Regions from separate parts of the Candidatus Pantoea soli genome, predicted to be linked through region 2. Evidence: predicted binding sites of a transcription regulator. Region 2 holds the regulator's gene; each other region holds the start of a gene.

Region 1 (5,438 bases), 1.3 Mb from region 2:
ATGCGCCGTTGGTGGCAGGACGAAATCTTGGGCTGGTGGCAATGGACCACCTGCCGTGGCTGCGAAACCCGCTTGCCGTGCGTACGCTCGGCTGGGTGAAGCGTTAAGCATGAATTAAGGGGCAGCGATGCAAACATTTGATGTGGCAATTGCCGGTGGCGGCATGGTGGGGCTGGCGGTTGCCTGCGGTCTGCAGGGCAGCGGCCTGCGCGTCGCCGTGCTGGAAAAAGCCGCCGCGCCACAATTTGATCCGGCGGCAGCGGCCTCCATTCGCGTGTCGGCGATTAATGCGGCCAGCGAGCGCCTGCTGCAAAAGCTGGATGTCTGGTCTGCCATCCTTGCGCTGCGCGCCAGCGCGTATCACGGCATGGAAGTCTGGGATCAGGACAGTTTTGGTTCCATCAGCTTTGACGATGAGCAGCAGGGCCTGTCGCACCTCGGGCATATTGTTGAAAATGACGTCATCCACAGTGCGCTGTGGCAGCGCGCCAGCCAGTGCAGCGATATCACGCTGCTGGCACCGGCCGCGCTGCAGCAGGTGGCATTTGGTGAAAATGAAGCCTTTGTGACCCTGCAGGATGGCGGCATGCTGACCGCCCGTCTGCTGGTTGCCGCCGATGGCGCGCACTCGTGGCTGCGTGATAAAGCCGATATCCCTGTGACGTTCTGGGATTACGAGCACCATGCGCTGGTGGCAAATGTCCGCACTGATATGCCGCACGACGCCATTGCGCGGCAGGTGTTTCACGGCGACGGCATTCTGGCGTTTCTGCCCATGCAGGACCCGCACCTGAGTTCGATTGTCTGGTCGCTGTCGCCGCAGGAAGCGTCGCGTATGCAGTCGATGCCGGAAACCTTATTTAATCAGCAGCTGTCAGTGGCGTTTGATATGCGGCTGGGGCTGTGTCAGGTGGAGAGCGAGCGTAAAACCTTCCCGCTGATGGCACGTTATGCGCGCAACTTCGCGGCGCATCGCCTGGCGCTGGTGGGGGATGCGGCGCACACCATCCATCCACTCGCCGGCCAGGGGGTGAATCTTGGCTTCATGGATGCCGCAGAGCTGATTGGGGAAATCCGGCGTTTGCATCTGGCTGGCAAAGATATCGGTCAGCATCTTTATCTGCGGCGTTACGAGCGCAGCCGTAAACACAGCGCGGCGATGATGCTGGCCGGGATGCAGGGCTTCCGCGAGCTGTTTGCCGGTACCCATCCGGCGAAAAAGCTGCTGCGGGATGTCGGGCTGAAACTGGCCGACACGCTGCCCGGTGTCAAACCGCGGATGCTGAAACAGGCGATGGGCCTGAATGATATGCCCGCCTGGATTCGCTAATCCTTTCGTACACGGCACCTTTGGGTGCCGTTTTTTTTACCCGGGGTGACCTGCCAGCGCGTCTTTTTCTCCCCACTGCTCATCGTCTCTCAGCCGCACTGCCTGCTGCGCACTTCTGTGGTGCAACATGGCTCTGTTGTTGACCTTCGTTTGATTTATTCTAATTTTACCTGCCGATTCGCATTAGTTTATCTCATGTAATAAAAATCTCTCTGCCGGAGTTTTTCAGCGGTGTGCTGTCGCCATTCCATTTATTTGCTGTGGTAAAGGTTGGTTGTTGTATTTTGTGCGTGGTTAATCACACAAATCCAGTGAATTATGCTGCATGCTGAAGGACGTCTCACTGTGGTGCAGCCTGCGTTCGCCCTCGTTTTACTCATGGTTAATTACGGCATTCGGTGATAACGTCAGGGCAAGGATAACGTTTGCGTCGGCGCTCAGCCGCGGCGCAGGCCGCCACATTCACTTGTTTTCACAGGATGGTTATGACTCAGCAAACGCCTCTCTATGAACAGCATCAGGCCTGCGGTGCACGCATGGTGGATTTCCACGGCTGGATGATGCCGCTGCATTATGGCTCGCAAATGGACGAGCACCACGCCGTGCGCCGGGATGCCGGCATGTTTGACGTTTCCCATATGACTATTCTCGATTTGCACGGTGCCCGCACCCGCGAATTCCTGCGCTACCTGCTGGCAAATGATGTCGCCAGGCTGACCCATCCCGGCAAAGCCCTGTATACCGCCATGCTTAACGCCTCAGCGGGCGTGATTGACGATCTGATTGTCTATTTCATGGCAGAGGATTTTTTCCGCCTGGTGGTGAATTCGGCCACGCGAGAAAAAGACCTGGCATGGATTACCCGGCATGCGCAGGCGTATAGCGTGAACGTCACTGAACGTGACGATCTGGCGCTGATTGCCGTACAGGGGCCGCACGCGCAGGAGAAAGCGCAGACGCTGTTCAGCGCCGCGCAGCGTGAGGCAGTGGCCGGCATGAAACCCTTCTTTGGCGTGCAGGCCGGTGAACTCTTTATCGCCACCACCGGCTATACCGGCGAAGCCGGTTACGAAATCGCGCTGCCGGCAGCGCAGGCGGCGGCATTCTGGCAGCAGTTGCTGGCCGCCGGGGTTAAACCTGCCGGACTGGGCGCACGCGATACGCTGCGGCTGGAAGCTGGCATGAATCTGTACGGTCAGGAGATGGATGAAGCGGTGTCGCCGCTGGCCGCCAACATGGGCTGGACCCTTTGCCTGGAGCCGGCAGATCGGGATTTTATCGGTCGCGAGGCGCTGGAAGCGCAGCGTGAAGAGGGCACTGAAAAGCTGGTCGGACTGATCATGACCGAAAAAGGGGTGTTGCGTAACGGTCTGCCGGTACGTTTCACCGATCAACAGGGTCAGCCGCAGCAGGGTATTATTACCAGTGGCTCCTTCTCACCGACGCTGGGTTACAGCATCGCGCTGGCGCGCGTGCCTGCGGGCATCGGCGAGCAGGCCATTGTGGAGATCCGTCATCGCGAGATGCCGGTCAAGGTTACCAAACCCGTTTTCGTTCGCGCCGGTAAGCCGGTCGCTCAGTAATTTTTCAGGAGAAATGGCGATGAGCAATGTGCCAAATGAATTGAAATACCGTGACAGCCACGAGTGGGTGCGTAAAGAAGCCGACGGCACTTACACCGTGGGCATTACCGAACACGCGCAGGAACTGCTGGGCGATATGGTATTTGTCGATCTGCCCGAAGTTGGTGCCAGCTTCGCCGCCGGAGATGACTGTGCGGTGGCGGAATCGGTCAAGGCCGCTTCTGACATCTACGCACCGCTGAGCGGCGAAATTGTCGCGGTGAATGACGCCCTGAGCGACGCGCCGGAGCAGGTCAACAGCGAGCCCTACGGTAACGGCTGGCTGTTTCGCCTTAAAGCCAGTGACGAATCAGAACTCGACACCCTGCTTGATGCCGATGCCTATAAAGCGTCAATCGACGAGTAACCGGTAGTCTGAAGGTGCTGCACTGCAGCGCCTTCTTTTTTCTCTGCCTGATTTAATGCCATTTTTGTAACCCAGCCCGATTCAGGATGTACTGCAAATGACTCAGACTCTCAGCCAGCTTGAACACAACGGTGCTTTTATTGAGCGCCACATCGGTCCCACCGCGCAGCAGCAGACCACCATGCTGGAAGCCATCGGCGCCAGCTCGCTGGCTTCGCTGATTAACGCTATCGTGCCTGCCGATATCCAGTTGCCTGGCCCGCCGGCCGTGGGCGAGGCGGCGACCGAACAGCAGGCGCTGGCGGAGCTGAAAGCCATGGCCAGTCAGAACCAGCGTTACAAATCCTGGATCGGCATGGGTTACAGCGCGGTGATTACTCCACCGGTGATCCTGCGCAACATGCTGGAAAATCCGGGCTGGTACACCGCTTACACGCCGTATCAGCCGGAAGTTTCGCAGGGCCGTCTGGAAGCGCTGCTGAATTTCCAGACCCTGACGCTGGACCTGACCGGACTGGATATTGCCTCGGCATCCCTGCTGGACGAAGCCACGGCGGCAGCGGAAGCCATGGCGATGGCAAAGCGCGTCAGCAAGCTGAAAAACGCCAATACCTTTTTTATTGCCGATGATATTCATCCGCAAACGCTGGACGTGGTGCGTACCCGCGCCGAAACCTTTGGTTTTGAATTGATCATTGATCGTGCCGATAAAGCGCTGGAGCACGACAACCTGTTTGGCGTGCTGCTGCAGCAGGTAGGCACCAGCGGTGAAGTGCACGACTACCGCGATCTGATCGCCGCCCTGAAAACCCGTCAGGTTGTCGTCAGCGTGGCCGCTGATTTCATGGCACTGGTGCAGCTGGAAGCGCCAGGTAAGCAGGGCGCAGATATCGTCTTCGGCTCCGCGCAGCGCTTCGGTGTACCGATGGGTTACGGCGGGCCGCACGCGGCTTTCTTTGCCAGCCGCGATGCGTACAAGCGTTCGATGCCGGGCCGTATTATCGGCGTTTCCCGCGATGCCGCCGGCAATACCGCGCTGCGCATGGCGATGCAGACGCGTGAACAGCATATCCGCCGTGAAAAGGCCAACTCCAATATCTGTACTTCACAGGTGCTGCTGGCAAACATTGCCGGTTTCTACGCGGTCTACCATGGCCCCGCTGGCCTGAAGCGTATCGCGTCGCGCATTCACCGTCTTACCAGCATTCTGGCCGCCGGGCTGCAGAAAGGCGGCCTGAAACTGCGTCACGCCAGCTGGTTCGATACGCTGACGGTAGACGTCGCCGATAAAGCCGCGGTGCTGAATCGCGCCCTGAGCTTTGGCGTTAACCTGCGCAGCGATCTGCTGAATGCCGTTGGCATCACGCTGGACGAAACTACCACGCGTGAAGATGTGCAGACGCTGTTTGCGATTCTGCTGGGCGATGCACACGGCCTGGATATCGACGCGCTGGACGCGGCAGTGGTGGCAGAGAATCCTGCCATTCCGGCCGGTCAGCTGCGGAGCAGTGAATTCCTGACGCATCCGGTCTTTAACCGCCATCACAGTGAAACCGAGATGATGCGTTACATGCACAGCCTGGAGAAAAAGGATCTGGCGCTGAATCAGGCGATGATTCCGCTGGGCTCGTGCACCATGAAGCTGAACGCCGCGGCGGAAATGATCCCGATCACCTGGCCGGAATTTGCCGAGCTGCATCCGTTCTGTCCGGCGGAGCAGGCGGGTGGCTATCTGCAGATGATCGGTCAGCTGTCCCGCTGGCTAGTGCAGCTGACCGGCTATGACGCGCTGTGCATGCAGCCGAACTCCGGTGCGCAGGGCGAATATGCCGGCCTGCTGGCGATTCGCCGCTACCACGAAAGCCGCAACGAAGGCGGCCGTACCCTCTGCCTGATTCCGGCGTCTGCCCACGGCACCAACCCGGCTTCGGCACAGATGGCGGGCATGTCCGTGGTCGTGGTGGCCTGTGATAAACAGGGCAACATCGATCTGGGCGATCTGCGGGAAAAAGCGGCGCAGGCGGGCGATGCGCTCTCCTGCATCATGGTGACCTATCCTTCCACGCACGGCGTCTATGAAGAGACCATTCGTGAAGTGTGCCAGATCGTGCATCAGTAC
Region 2 (5,438 bases):
ATTGATTTGTTACAGAAATGCTGACCCACCGAGTATATGCTCACGTGGGTCAATATTCAACGGCTTATCGTTATCATGCTAACGATAAGCGTTGCATCAAAGCGTATCTTCGCAGGGGCGGGCAGGGTCAGCAACGTCACTTTGTGCGACAGCGGTACGTTGCCAGAGATAGCCTGCCCACGCCAGTGCGACAGTGATCACCATTACCAGTGTAGTGTGATACAGCGCATGTTGCAGGCCGGATGAGACAATCAGGCTGGCCAGAAAACAGAGACCAAGCTGCAGCAGGTTCTGCAGGCCGGCCGCTTTGCCGGTGGCCTGTGGGAACGGGGCCAGCGCGCTGGCAACCACAATCGGGTAAATCGCGCCGTTAGCCAGCGCCATACCACAGAACGGTAGCAGCAGGCCAGCCAGTGGTGGCGCAGGCAGCAGCGCCACGGCGAACAGGCTGATGATGCTCAGGCTGTAAACCAGCAGCAGCCACGGCAGCAGCTGTGCACCCTGAAAACGATTCAGCAGCGCGCGGCAGCCAAAGCCGCCGACGAGGAAGGCGATGGTCTGCGGAATGTAGCTCAGGCCGATGTCAGCCGGACTCAGCCCCGCCGCAGCGAGGATAAAGGGGGAACCGGTCAGCCAGGCAAAAAAGCTGGCTGAACAGGCGGAGTAAATCAGCACATTACCGCTGTAAACCCGGGCAGCGAGCAGCGTGAGCCAGCCGGGCTGCTCGCCCCGATCGCGCTGCTGCGGCGCAGGCGCGCGCAGGCGCAGCGTGCCGCATAGCAGCACGCCGGTCACCAGCGCCAGCACCAGAAAAATCGTACGCCAGTCAAAATGATTCATCAGCCAGGCACCCAGCAGCGGTGCCAGCGCCGGTGAGAGCGCAACCAGGGGCATAATCGTGGCGAACACTTTATTGGCCTGCGCTTTCGGATAGCGATCGACCACCAGCGCCTGCCAGCTCACCGCTGCCGCACACACGCCAACCGCCTGGATAAAGCGCAGCGCCAGCATCAGCCAGACATCGCTGACCCACAACATCGCGAGGCAACTGACGGCAAACAGCGTCAGGCCAGCCAGCAGCACCGGTTTGCGGCCAATGCGGTCTGACAGGGCACCCCACAATACCTGAGCACAGGCAAAGCCGCCCAGGAACACACTGAGGCTGGCACTGATGGTACCGGGGGCGGTCGCGAAATCGCGCTGCATATCGCCAAACGCTGGCAGATACATATCCGTGGCGAGAAAGCCAAGCATACTCAGCACGGCCAGATAGGGCAGAAATCCTTTTGATGACAACATAGTGATTCTCATTCGACAGGGTGAACGGCGGGCAGTGTAAAAGGGTGCAGCCAGCTTTGTGAAACGCTAATATTTGCATTGTGCTATCAAAATTTTTGCAGGCAAAAAAATGTGGTCTGAATACGCTTTGGAAGTGGCCGATGCGGTTGCGCGCACGGGCAGCTTCAGCGCCGCAGCGCAGGAGCTGCACCGCGTGCCTTCTGCCATCAGCTATACCGTGCGCCAGCTGGAAAGCTGGCTGGCGGTGCCGCTGTTTGAACGCCAGCACCGGGAAGTGGTGCTGACGCCGGCTGGCGAGCATTTTGTGCGCGAAGGACGATCTGTTATCAAAAAAATGCTGGCAACCCGCCGCCAGTGTCAGCAGCTGGCCAACGGCTGGCGCGGTCAGCTGAGTATCGCCGTGGACTGCATTGTCAAACCGCAGCGTACGCGACAGCTGGTGAAGGATTTTTATCGTCATTTTCCCGATATGGAGTTGATCATCAGTTACGAAGTGTTCAACGGCGTGTGGGATGCGCTGGCTGACGGGCGCGTTGACGTGGCGATTGGCGCGACGCAGGCGATTCCGGTGGGCGGTCGTTTTGCCTTTCAGGATATGGGGGCGCTTAACTGGCGCTGCGTGGTCAGCCCCGATCACCCGCTGGCTGGCAGCACACAGCTTGACGACGAGACGCTGCGCGCCTGGCCGTCGCTGGTGCTGGAAGACACCTCGCGCGCCTTACCGCGCCGCATGACCTGGACGCTGGATAACCAGCGCCGGCTGGTGGTGCCGGAGTGGGAAACCGGGCTGGACTGTCTGCAGGCCGGCTTGTGCGTGGGCATGATCCCCGGCCATTTAGCGCGGCCGCTGCTGGACAGCGGCGCCCTGACGGAACTGACGCTGCCGCAGGCTTTTCCGGACAGCCCCTGCTGTGTCAGCTGGTCAGAACAGGGTGACTCACCGGCGCTGGACTGGCTGCTGAGTTATCTGGGGGATGCGGAAACGCTGAACCAGGAATGGCTCAGCGAGACGCGCACTTAACGGCGATAGTCGCGGAACGGGCCATCCGCGACCGAACGGCGTTCAATCAGCGTAGGCTGCACTTCAATGGTTTGCGGCTCTTCGCGCTTGCTGGTAATGCGATCCAGCAGCATCTCAAGCGCTTTTTCCCCCAGCTGGGCTTTGGGCTGATGGACCGTGGTCAGCGCGGGCGTGAAGTAGCGCGCGTTGCGCACGTTATCGTAACCGATGACGGAAATATCCTGCGGCACGCGCAGCCCCATCTCATCAGCCGCACAGATTGCGCCCATCGCCATGATGTCACCGCCGCAGAACACGGCAGTAGGGCGCTGCTTCTGGTTGAGGATCTGCTGCATCGCCTGATAACCGGATTCCGGCTCAAAGTCGCCCTGCACAATCCACTCCTGACGCACGGTAATGCCCGCTTCATGCATCGCCTGTAAAAAACCAGCGTGGCGTCCGCCCCCGGTATTGCGTTCCATCTGGCCCGGAATCGCCCCGATATCACGGTGGCCGCGCTCAATCAGATAGCGTCCGGCGAGATAGCCGCCGTGAAACGCATTATCCTGCACGGTATCGGTAAAATCGCCGCGCGATTCGCCCCAGTCCATCACCACCATGGGAATGTTACGGTTCTCTTCCAGCATCTGCAGCAGATCGTCCGGATACTCTGAGCACATCACCAGCAGCCCGTCCACGCGTTTTTGCGCCATCATCGACAGATAGGCGCGCTGTTTTTGCAGGTCGTTATGCGCGTTACCGAGGATCAGGGTATAACCGCGGTCAAAACAGTGATTTTCCACCGCTTCGATAATCTCGGCAAAATAGGGCGCTTCGCTGGAGGTGGCCAGCAGCCCCAGCGTTTTGGTGTGGTTCACCTTCAGACTGCGCGCCACGGCGCTGGGTGAATAGTGCAGTGCTTTGATCGCTTCCCATACGGCGTTGCGCGTCTCTTCAGCAACGAAGCGCGTTTTGTTGATGACATGCGAAACCGTGGTGGTTGAGACACCGGCGCGTTTCGCCACATCTTTAATTGTTGCCATCTGAATGGTACTCCTGGGCTTATCGCAACTTACTGATAAGTATATTGTTAAACGTTTGCGTCTGCGAAGGGTATTTTACCCCGTTTTGGCCGGAAAACCGGCGTTTCAGGGGCAAAGAAAACGCGTTCGCAGGCTGTCAATGCAGCATGCGCAAAACCTGTTGCGCAACGAAAGGCGGCGATTCTAGCAAGCTGGCGCGGATAACACGAGATTTTTGCCGGTTGCTGTGCGAAAATTCTTTAACCATGATAACAGTGTGGCTATGGAGCAAGGATGAGTACGGAGATGAAGCTGGCGTTAATGACCACGGTCGCGGCGCTGATGATGATTGTGGCCTTCAGTTTTACGGCAATTCTGCACTAATAAAAAAGCCGGCGCTGAGCAACAGCCGCCGGCTTTTCTTTGCTTGCTTGCGCAACGCAACGCTTAGCGAATGGTTTTAGGTGTCATCATGCGGCGCGCGCCTACATAGTGTTTCTGCCAGTAATCTTCGCTTAGCGCACTGATTTGAATATCTTTACCGGTACGCGGCGACTGAATGAACTTGCCGTTGCCCAGATAGACGCCGACGTGATCGGCAGCACCGCGGTTATTAATGCGGAAGAAGACCAGATCGCCTTTCTCCAGCAGCTCGCGTTTGATCGGGGCCGCATCGCGCAGATGATACATTTCATTGGCGGTGCGCGGCAGTTTGAATTTGACGAGGTCTTTATAGGCGTACCACACCAAACCGCTGCAATCGAAACCGGTATGCGGCGAGGTGCCGCCCCACTGATAAGGCTTACCCAGCTGTCCCATCAGTTTATTCATCGCCGTTTCACGCGCTTTCTGATAGCGCAGGCGGTGAGACTTGCTCATTTTAATGCCGGTCAGGCCCTGAACCTCGTCATCGGCCTCTGCCGCGGCAGCGGCTTTCGCCAGGCGCTGATGACCATATTTTTTACCGCTGAGTTTCAGGGGGGCGCGACGGCTGGTGGTTTTCTGCAGTGCGGTGGCGGTTTTCTGCTGCTTTTTTAGTTTAAATTTCTGCACCGACGTCAGACGGGATTTTTTTGTGGTGGTCTTCACCGGACGTCGCTTGCGGCGCTCATCGTCACGCGCACTTTTTTTCTCAGTCTTCTGCAGACTGGCATTAACCGGCGTGTGCGGGGATGCAGAAGCCACATTAACGAACAGTTGGGCAAAAGCCAGTATGAAAAGCGTAATCAGTAAACGCATAGTCCGGTTACAGGTTAAGCAGGCTGCTCAGGCACAGGCTGCGGAAAAGTTAGAAAAATCTGATCAAAAATCAGAGCCAGGGCAATTCTAATCCACTTTTTTTCTAAAAGGTAAGGGCTTTTTCCATTAATCTGTTACGGCACTGAATTTGTGGCAAAAATGAGCGATTTCAGCCGGTTAAGCCAGCGAAATTATTGCTAATTATTAATTGATTAATGCCTGTTAATGATATGAAAATGTTATCGTTCAGTCATCCGCTTAACAAAGATGGCGATCGCACTGTCGCGGGGCAAAATCCCGTTTTCAGTCGCGGGGCGAAGTCGCTACAATAAACAAACACGAAGTGAAGGATTAAGGAAGGCAAAAATGAGTACTGTTGAAAAAATTCAGCGCCAGATCGCAGAAAACCCGATCCTGCTGTATATGAAAGGGTCGCCAAAGCTGCCAAGCTGCGGCTTCTCTGCGCAGGCGGTGCAGGCGCTGTCTGCCTGTGGTGAGCGCTTCGCGTATGTGGATATCCTGCAGAATCCGGATATCCGTGCTGAATTACCTAAGTACGCTAACTGGCCAACATTCCCGCAGCTGTGGGTGGATGGTGAACTGGTCGGCGGCTGCGACATCATCGTCGAAATGTTCCAGCGTGGCGAACTGCAGCCACTGATCAAAGAGACCGCTGAGAAACACAAAGAAGCGGAATAAGCGAAGCGAAAGCGCTATAAAGGCCGACCTCTGTCGGCCTTTTTCTTTTCTGCGCAGTCAGAGGGCGGCGTCGTCTTCGGCCGGTGCTTCCTGCATCGCCAGCGGCCAGCCGCCCAGACGTTTCCAGCGATTCACCAGCTCACAAAACAGGATGGCTGTCTGCTCGGTGTCATACAGGG
Region 3 (5,438 bases), 1.4 Mb from region 2:
TTCATCTCTTCTGCGACAATCTCTTCGCGCTGACGCGATCGGCGATTCGGGGCAGGAAATTCGCGCTTGTTTTTTACCTGCACGCTCATGGAGCGCACCGGAGAAGCGTCATTGACCGCGGCTTCACGCCGCTGTTTGATAAACTGACGGGTCGCCAGGATGGCAATAATCGCCAGAACGATAAAAAAGATTAGCGGTGGTTTGCTCATGTTTTCTCTCGCACTTTGCGTGGACGGTGGCAAAAATAAAGACGCCAAAGCATACAACCAGAGTTGCCCGATTGTCACATTTGCCGCCGGTAACTTAAACTGAGATCGCGATTTTGGGAAAATTCATCAAAGCGGGCGTTCTGCCCGCAAAAGGGAGAAAAAATGCTTTGGTCTTTCCTTGCAGTCCTTTTTTCCGGTTGGTTGTATGTCGACGCTTCCTATCGCGGCCCGCAGTGGCAGCGCTGGTTGTTCAAACCCGTCACCCTGCTGTTGCTGGTGGCATGGGCATGGCAGGCTCCCACCCTTAACACCACGGATTACCTGATTCTGGCCGGGCTGGTGGCTACGCTGGTGGGCGATGCACTGATGCTGCTGCCGCGCCAGCAAATGCTGTATGCACTGGGCGCGTTTTTCCTCTCACACCTGCTCTACACCCTCAGTTTCGCCGCGCACATGACCATGAGTTTCTACTGGCCGATTCCGCTGGCGTTCCTGATTACGGGCGCCGTGGTGATTGGCATTATCTGGTCAAAACTGGAGGATCTGCGCTGGCCGATCTGCACCCTGATTGGTATGACGCTGGTGATGAACTGGATGGCGGCTGAGAACTACGTGTTCCGCCCCACCGACTACAGCTTTTCACTGCTGATTGGTGCGGGTTTACTGCTGCTGGCAAACATTGTCTGGTTTATTACCCACTACCGTCGTCGCTTCCGCGCTGACAGCGCAATTGTCGCCGCCTGCTACTTTGCCGGGCACTTCATGATTGTGCGCTCGCTGTGGCTCGCCTGAGGAAAATGCCGCCGGACGCTTGACTCTGGAGTCAGCTCCAGAGTGTAGCATTCAGGACGCGGGATCGTCCCGCGCCTGAATCCGGAGGTTCCATGCATCACTCTGCTCATTCCTGCGGCTGCGGCAAAGCGCACCGCAAACCCCAGCCGCTCTGTGCTGTGCGTAGCGTCAAACCCGCCCCGCTGACCATTTCCGCCGTGCAGCCCGTTTCCGCTGCTGATGACAGTCACTGCTGCGCCAGCGAGGAAGCCACGCCGGGCAGCGGCGACGATGATAGTGACAGACCGCGCGCCGGGGCCCCGTTAAGCTGGCAGATTGCCGGGATGGATTGCCCAAGCTGCGCGCGCAAAATTGAAACCGCGGTGCAGAAACTGCCGCAGGTGCAGCAGGCACGCGTCATCTTCGCCAGTGAAAAGCTGGTGGTGACGGCGCCAGAAGCAGCACGTCCGGCCATCGAACAGGCGGTAAAAAACGCCGGCTTTACGCTGCAGGCTAACGAACTGGCCGCCGCACCCCGCCGCTGGCGTGAGCACGCCGGTCTGCTGCTGCTGGCCCTGCTGATGCTGGCCAGCTGGCTGCTGAGCCAGATTTCGCCGCTATGGGGCGATCGGCTGTTTGTTATCACCACGCTGGTCGGCCTGTTGCCGATTGCCCGTCAGGCCTGGAGGCTGCTGCGCAGCGGCTCGCCCTTCAGTATTGAAACCCTGATGACGCTGGCGGCAGCCGGTGCGCTGATTATTGGCGCCCATGCCGAGGCGGCCATGGTACTGCTGCTGTTCCAGCTGGGTGAGCGGCTGGAGGCCTGGGCGGCAACCCGCGCACGTCACGGCGTGACAGCACTGATGGCGCTGCGTCCCGATACCGCCACGCGCCTCTCCGGCGGGCAGCGGCGGCAGGTGGCGCTGGCGGATCTGCGGCCGGGCGAAACCATAGAGGTCGCCGCCGGGGGACGGCTGCCGGTGGATGGTGAACTGCTGCACTCGCGCGCCAGCTTTGATGAAAGCGCGCTGACCGGCGAGTCTTTGCCGGTGACGCGCGAACCCGGCGAAACCGTGATGGCGGGAGCGACCAGCGTCGATCGGCAGGTGACGCTGAAAGTGGTGTCGGCGCCCGGTCACAGCGCTGTCGATCGCATCCTGCATCTGATCGAAGAGGCAGAAAGCCATCGGGCGCCGGTTGAACGCTTTATCGATCGTTTCAGCCGGATCTATACCCCGGCGATCATGCTGCTGGCGCTGCTGGTGATGGTGCTGCCGCCGCTGCTGGGCGCGGGCGCATGGCTGCCGTGGATTTACAAAGGGCTGACGCTGCTGCTGATCGGCTGCCCGTGTGCGCTGGTGATTTCGACCCCGGCGGCGATTACCTCCGGTCTGGCGGCAGCGGCACGCCAGGGCGTGTTGATCAAAGGCGGCGCGGCGCTGGAACGGCTCAGCCGCATTCAGACGCTTGCCTTCGACAAAACCGGTACGCTGACGGCAGGCCGGCCGCAGATCATGGATATCACCCCTTTCGGCTCGCTCAGCGCAGCGCAGCTGCTGCGTCTGGCTGCCGCCGTTGAACAGGGTGCCAGCCATCCGCTGGCGCGGGCGATCGTCTCCGAAGCCGAACGCCAGCAGCTGGCGTTGCCGCAGGCGCAGCAGCAGCAGACGCTGGCGGGCAGCGGCATTCGTGCGCAGATTGCCGGCGTAACCTATCAGCTGCTGACACCGCGTGATGTGAGCACGCTCAGTGACGCGCAGCGGCAGGCCGTGACGCAGCTGGAAAGCCAGGGGAAAACCGTGGTCGTGCTGCTGGACGACAGGCAACCGCTGGGCATGCTGGCTCTGCAGGATCCGCTGCGGGACGACGCGCTGCCAGCGCTGCAGGCGCTGAAAAAGCTCGGCATCAGCAGCATCATGCTGACTGGCGACAATCCCCGTGCGGCGGGCACCCTTGCAGACGCGCTGGGCATTGCCTGCCGCGCCGGTTTATTACCCGCCGATAAGGTAGACGCTGTGCGTCAGCTGGGGACACAGCAGTCGCTGGCGATGGTGGGGGATGGAATAAACGATGCACCGGCTATGAAGGCCGCTACGCTGGGTATTGCCATGGGCAGCGGCACCGATGTGGCGCTGGAAACCGCGGATGCGGCCCTGACGCAAAATCGCCTGCGGGTTCTGCCGGATGCGGTGACGCTGGCACGGCGTACGCGCGCGATTATTCGTCAGAATATCGCGCTGGCGCTGGGGCTGAAGGGCATTTTCCTGGTGACCACGCTGCTGGGCGTCACCGGACTGTGGCTGGCGGTGCTGGCCGATTCCGGCGCCACCGCGCTGGTGACAGCTAATGCCCTGCGGCTGCTGCGGCAGCAAAAGCCGCAGCCCTGAACTCAGACGTTTTCGCCTTTCTGAATCAGGTACTGGTACGGCAGCGTGTCGGTCTGCTGTGCCAGCAGCCTGTGCTCCATGAAGCGGCAGAATCCGGGAATATCCCGCGTAGTGGCCGGATCGTCGGCAATAATCAGCAGGGTTTCACCCGCTTGCATGCCGCGCACCGTTTTGCGCACCATCATCACCGGCTCGGGGCAGCGCAGACCCTGCGCATCAAGCGTATGGTCTGCCGCTGAAAAGGAATCGCTCATGTTTCTCTGTCTTTGATCAGGGTGGGCGCTCATTCTAGCGCGCTGGCGTGGCAGCGCAAGGCGATAACGATTGCGTTAAAATTAACCATTGCATTCGTTGCGCAACGCGCTAAGATGCCGACCGATTTTTACTACACTGGCTTCTTACTCACCCTGTTCGGGTTTACCCGACGGCAGCGTGGTGTGTCATGCATTTAGCGCTGGCCTGCTGTGTTGAGAAGAAGATGGGTTCCCTCACCCCAGCATTAAAAAGGTACAAGATGCTTAACTTTTCTGTGCGTCAGCGCATGCATGCGCTGTTCTGGCTGTCGCTGTTCCATTTGCTGGTGATCACCTCCAGCAACTACCTGGTGCAGCTGCCGATTTCTATCTTCGGCTTCAACACCACCTGGGGCGCTTTCAGCTTCCCGTTTATCTTCCTCGCCACCGATCTCACCGTGCGCATTTTTGGCGCGCCGCTGGCCCGTCGCATCATCCTCGCGGTGATGATCCCGGCGTTGTTTATCTCCTACGTCATCTCCTGCGTGTTTTTCCAGGGCGAATGGCAGGGCTGGGCCTCGCTGGCGCAGGTCAACCTGTTTGTGGCGCGCATCGCCTGCGCCAGCTTTATGGCGTATGCGCTGGGGCAGATTCTGGATGTGCACGTGTTTAACCGTCTGCGCAAACTGCCGCAGTGGTGGATTGCGCCGGCCTGCGCCATGTTTCTCGGCAATATCAGCGATACGCTGGCCTTCTTTTCTATCGCTTTTTATAAAAGCCCGGATCCCTTTATGGCGGCGCACTGGGTGGAAATCGCACTGGTGGATTACAGCTTTAAAGTGCTGATCTGCATGATTTTCTTCCTGCCGGCTTACGGCGTGTTGCTGAATGCCGCGCTGAAACGCCTGGCCGAGCGCAATAGCCTGCGCCAGATGAATTTCGGCTAATTGCACGTAGACGAAACGCCGTTGCACGCTAAGATTTCCTGACAAAGCGCTGGTTGCTTTTGGCAACTAAATCCGCTTGTATAACGCCTGATTAGGATCTGATGAAAGGGATAAGAATGCGTAACTTAGTGAAATATGCGGGTATCGGCCTGCTGGTTATTGGCCTTGCCGCCTGCGACCAGAAGAAAGATGACGCAGCGGCGAATAACAGTGGTGCCACGGCCAGCCAGTCAGCGCAGACCGTTAACCTGATGGACGGCAAGCTGAGCTTCAGTCTGCCTGCCGGCATGTCGGACAAGAGCGGCAAATTGGGCTCGGAATCCACCAATATGCACGTCTATGCCGATGAAACCGGACAGCGCGCCATTATTGTGATTGCCGGCGATCCGACCAGTGAATCGCTGGATACGCTGTCTCAGCGTCTGGAACAGCAGCAGCGCAACCGCGATCCGCAGCTGCAGGTGGTGTCAAATAAAGCCGTAACGCTGAAAGATCAGCCTGCCCAGCAGCTGGATACGGTGATTTCTGCCAACAATCAGACCTCCTGGTCCTCCGTGATTCTGGCAAAAGTGGACGGCAAACTGGTTACGCTGCAGATTACCCTGCCGGCTGCAAATCAGCAGCAGGCGCAGAGTGATGCAGACGCCATTGTGAAGAGTATTACCCTGAAATAACGGAACAGACGACGGAGAGGCGCAACGCATCGTGCCTTTCCGACGCGTGATGTTGGCCGGTCAGCGTGTGCGGAATACCCTGTCGACCAGGCTATTTTTGCCGCGCGTTTGCGCTGCGGCTGAGCAGGCATACAAGGGCAACAGCGTGCGGCCGATACAGGTCGCAAGCTTCATGTCGCCCGGCGCGATCCGCATCCTTTCTTACTCTCAGCCCCTT

Evidence for each region. The regulator PurR, encoded in region 2, represses purine synthesis genes. The targets are predictions, from matches to a motif close to CANGCAAACGTTTGCNTG.
Region 1: gcvT (glycine cleavage system aminomethyltransferase GcvT) is a predicted target of PurR. The motif match lies at 1,745-1,762, and genes of this name have one in related genera.
Region 3: tusA (sulfurtransferase TusA) is a predicted target of PurR. The motif match lies at 3,681-3,698, and genes of this name have one in related genera.

Annotation. Positions count from the first base shown of each region.
Region 1 covers NZ_CP032702.1:3,009,049-3,014,486, reverse strand. Annotated here, with positions in the region: gene ubiH (2-octaprenyl-6-methoxyphenyl hydroxylase) at 1-107, shown strand, start outside; gene ubiI (FAD-dependent 2-octaprenylphenol hydroxylase) at 128-1,330, shown strand; gene gcvT (glycine cleavage system aminomethyltransferase GcvT) at 1,816-2,913, shown strand; gene gcvH (glycine cleavage system protein GcvH) at 2,933-3,319, shown strand; gene gcvP (aminomethyl-transferring glycine dehydrogenase) at 3,417-5,438, shown strand, end outside.
Region 2 covers NZ_CP032702.1:1,659,098-1,664,535, forward strand. Annotated here, with positions in the region: gene punC (purine nucleoside transporter PunC) at 97-1,299, opposite strand; gene punR (DNA-binding transcriptional activator PunR) at 1,409-2,320, shown strand; gene purR (HTH-type transcriptional repressor PurR) at 2,317-3,342, opposite strand; gene cydH (cytochrome bd-I oxidase subunit CydH) at 3,616-3,705, shown strand; gene D8B20_RS07765 (C40 family peptidase) at 3,769-4,560, opposite strand; gene D8B20_RS07770 (Grx4 family monothiol glutaredoxin) at 4,927-5,259, shown strand; gene rnt (ribonuclease T) at 5,317-5,438, opposite strand, start outside.
Region 3 covers NZ_CP032702.1:275,316-280,753, reverse strand. Annotated here, with positions in the region: gene D8B20_RS01220 (DUF2500 domain-containing protein) at 1-209, opposite strand, end outside; gene D8B20_RS01215 (lysoplasmalogenase) at 372-1,001, shown strand; gene D8B20_RS01210 (zinc/cadmium/mercury/lead-transporting ATPase) at 1,094-3,367, shown strand; gene tusA (sulfurtransferase TusA) at 3,370-3,621, opposite strand; gene D8B20_RS01200 (7-cyano-7-deazaguanine/7-aminomethyl-7-deazaguanine transporter) at 3,882-4,547, shown strand; gene D8B20_RS01195 (DcrB family lipoprotein) at 4,664-5,221, shown strand.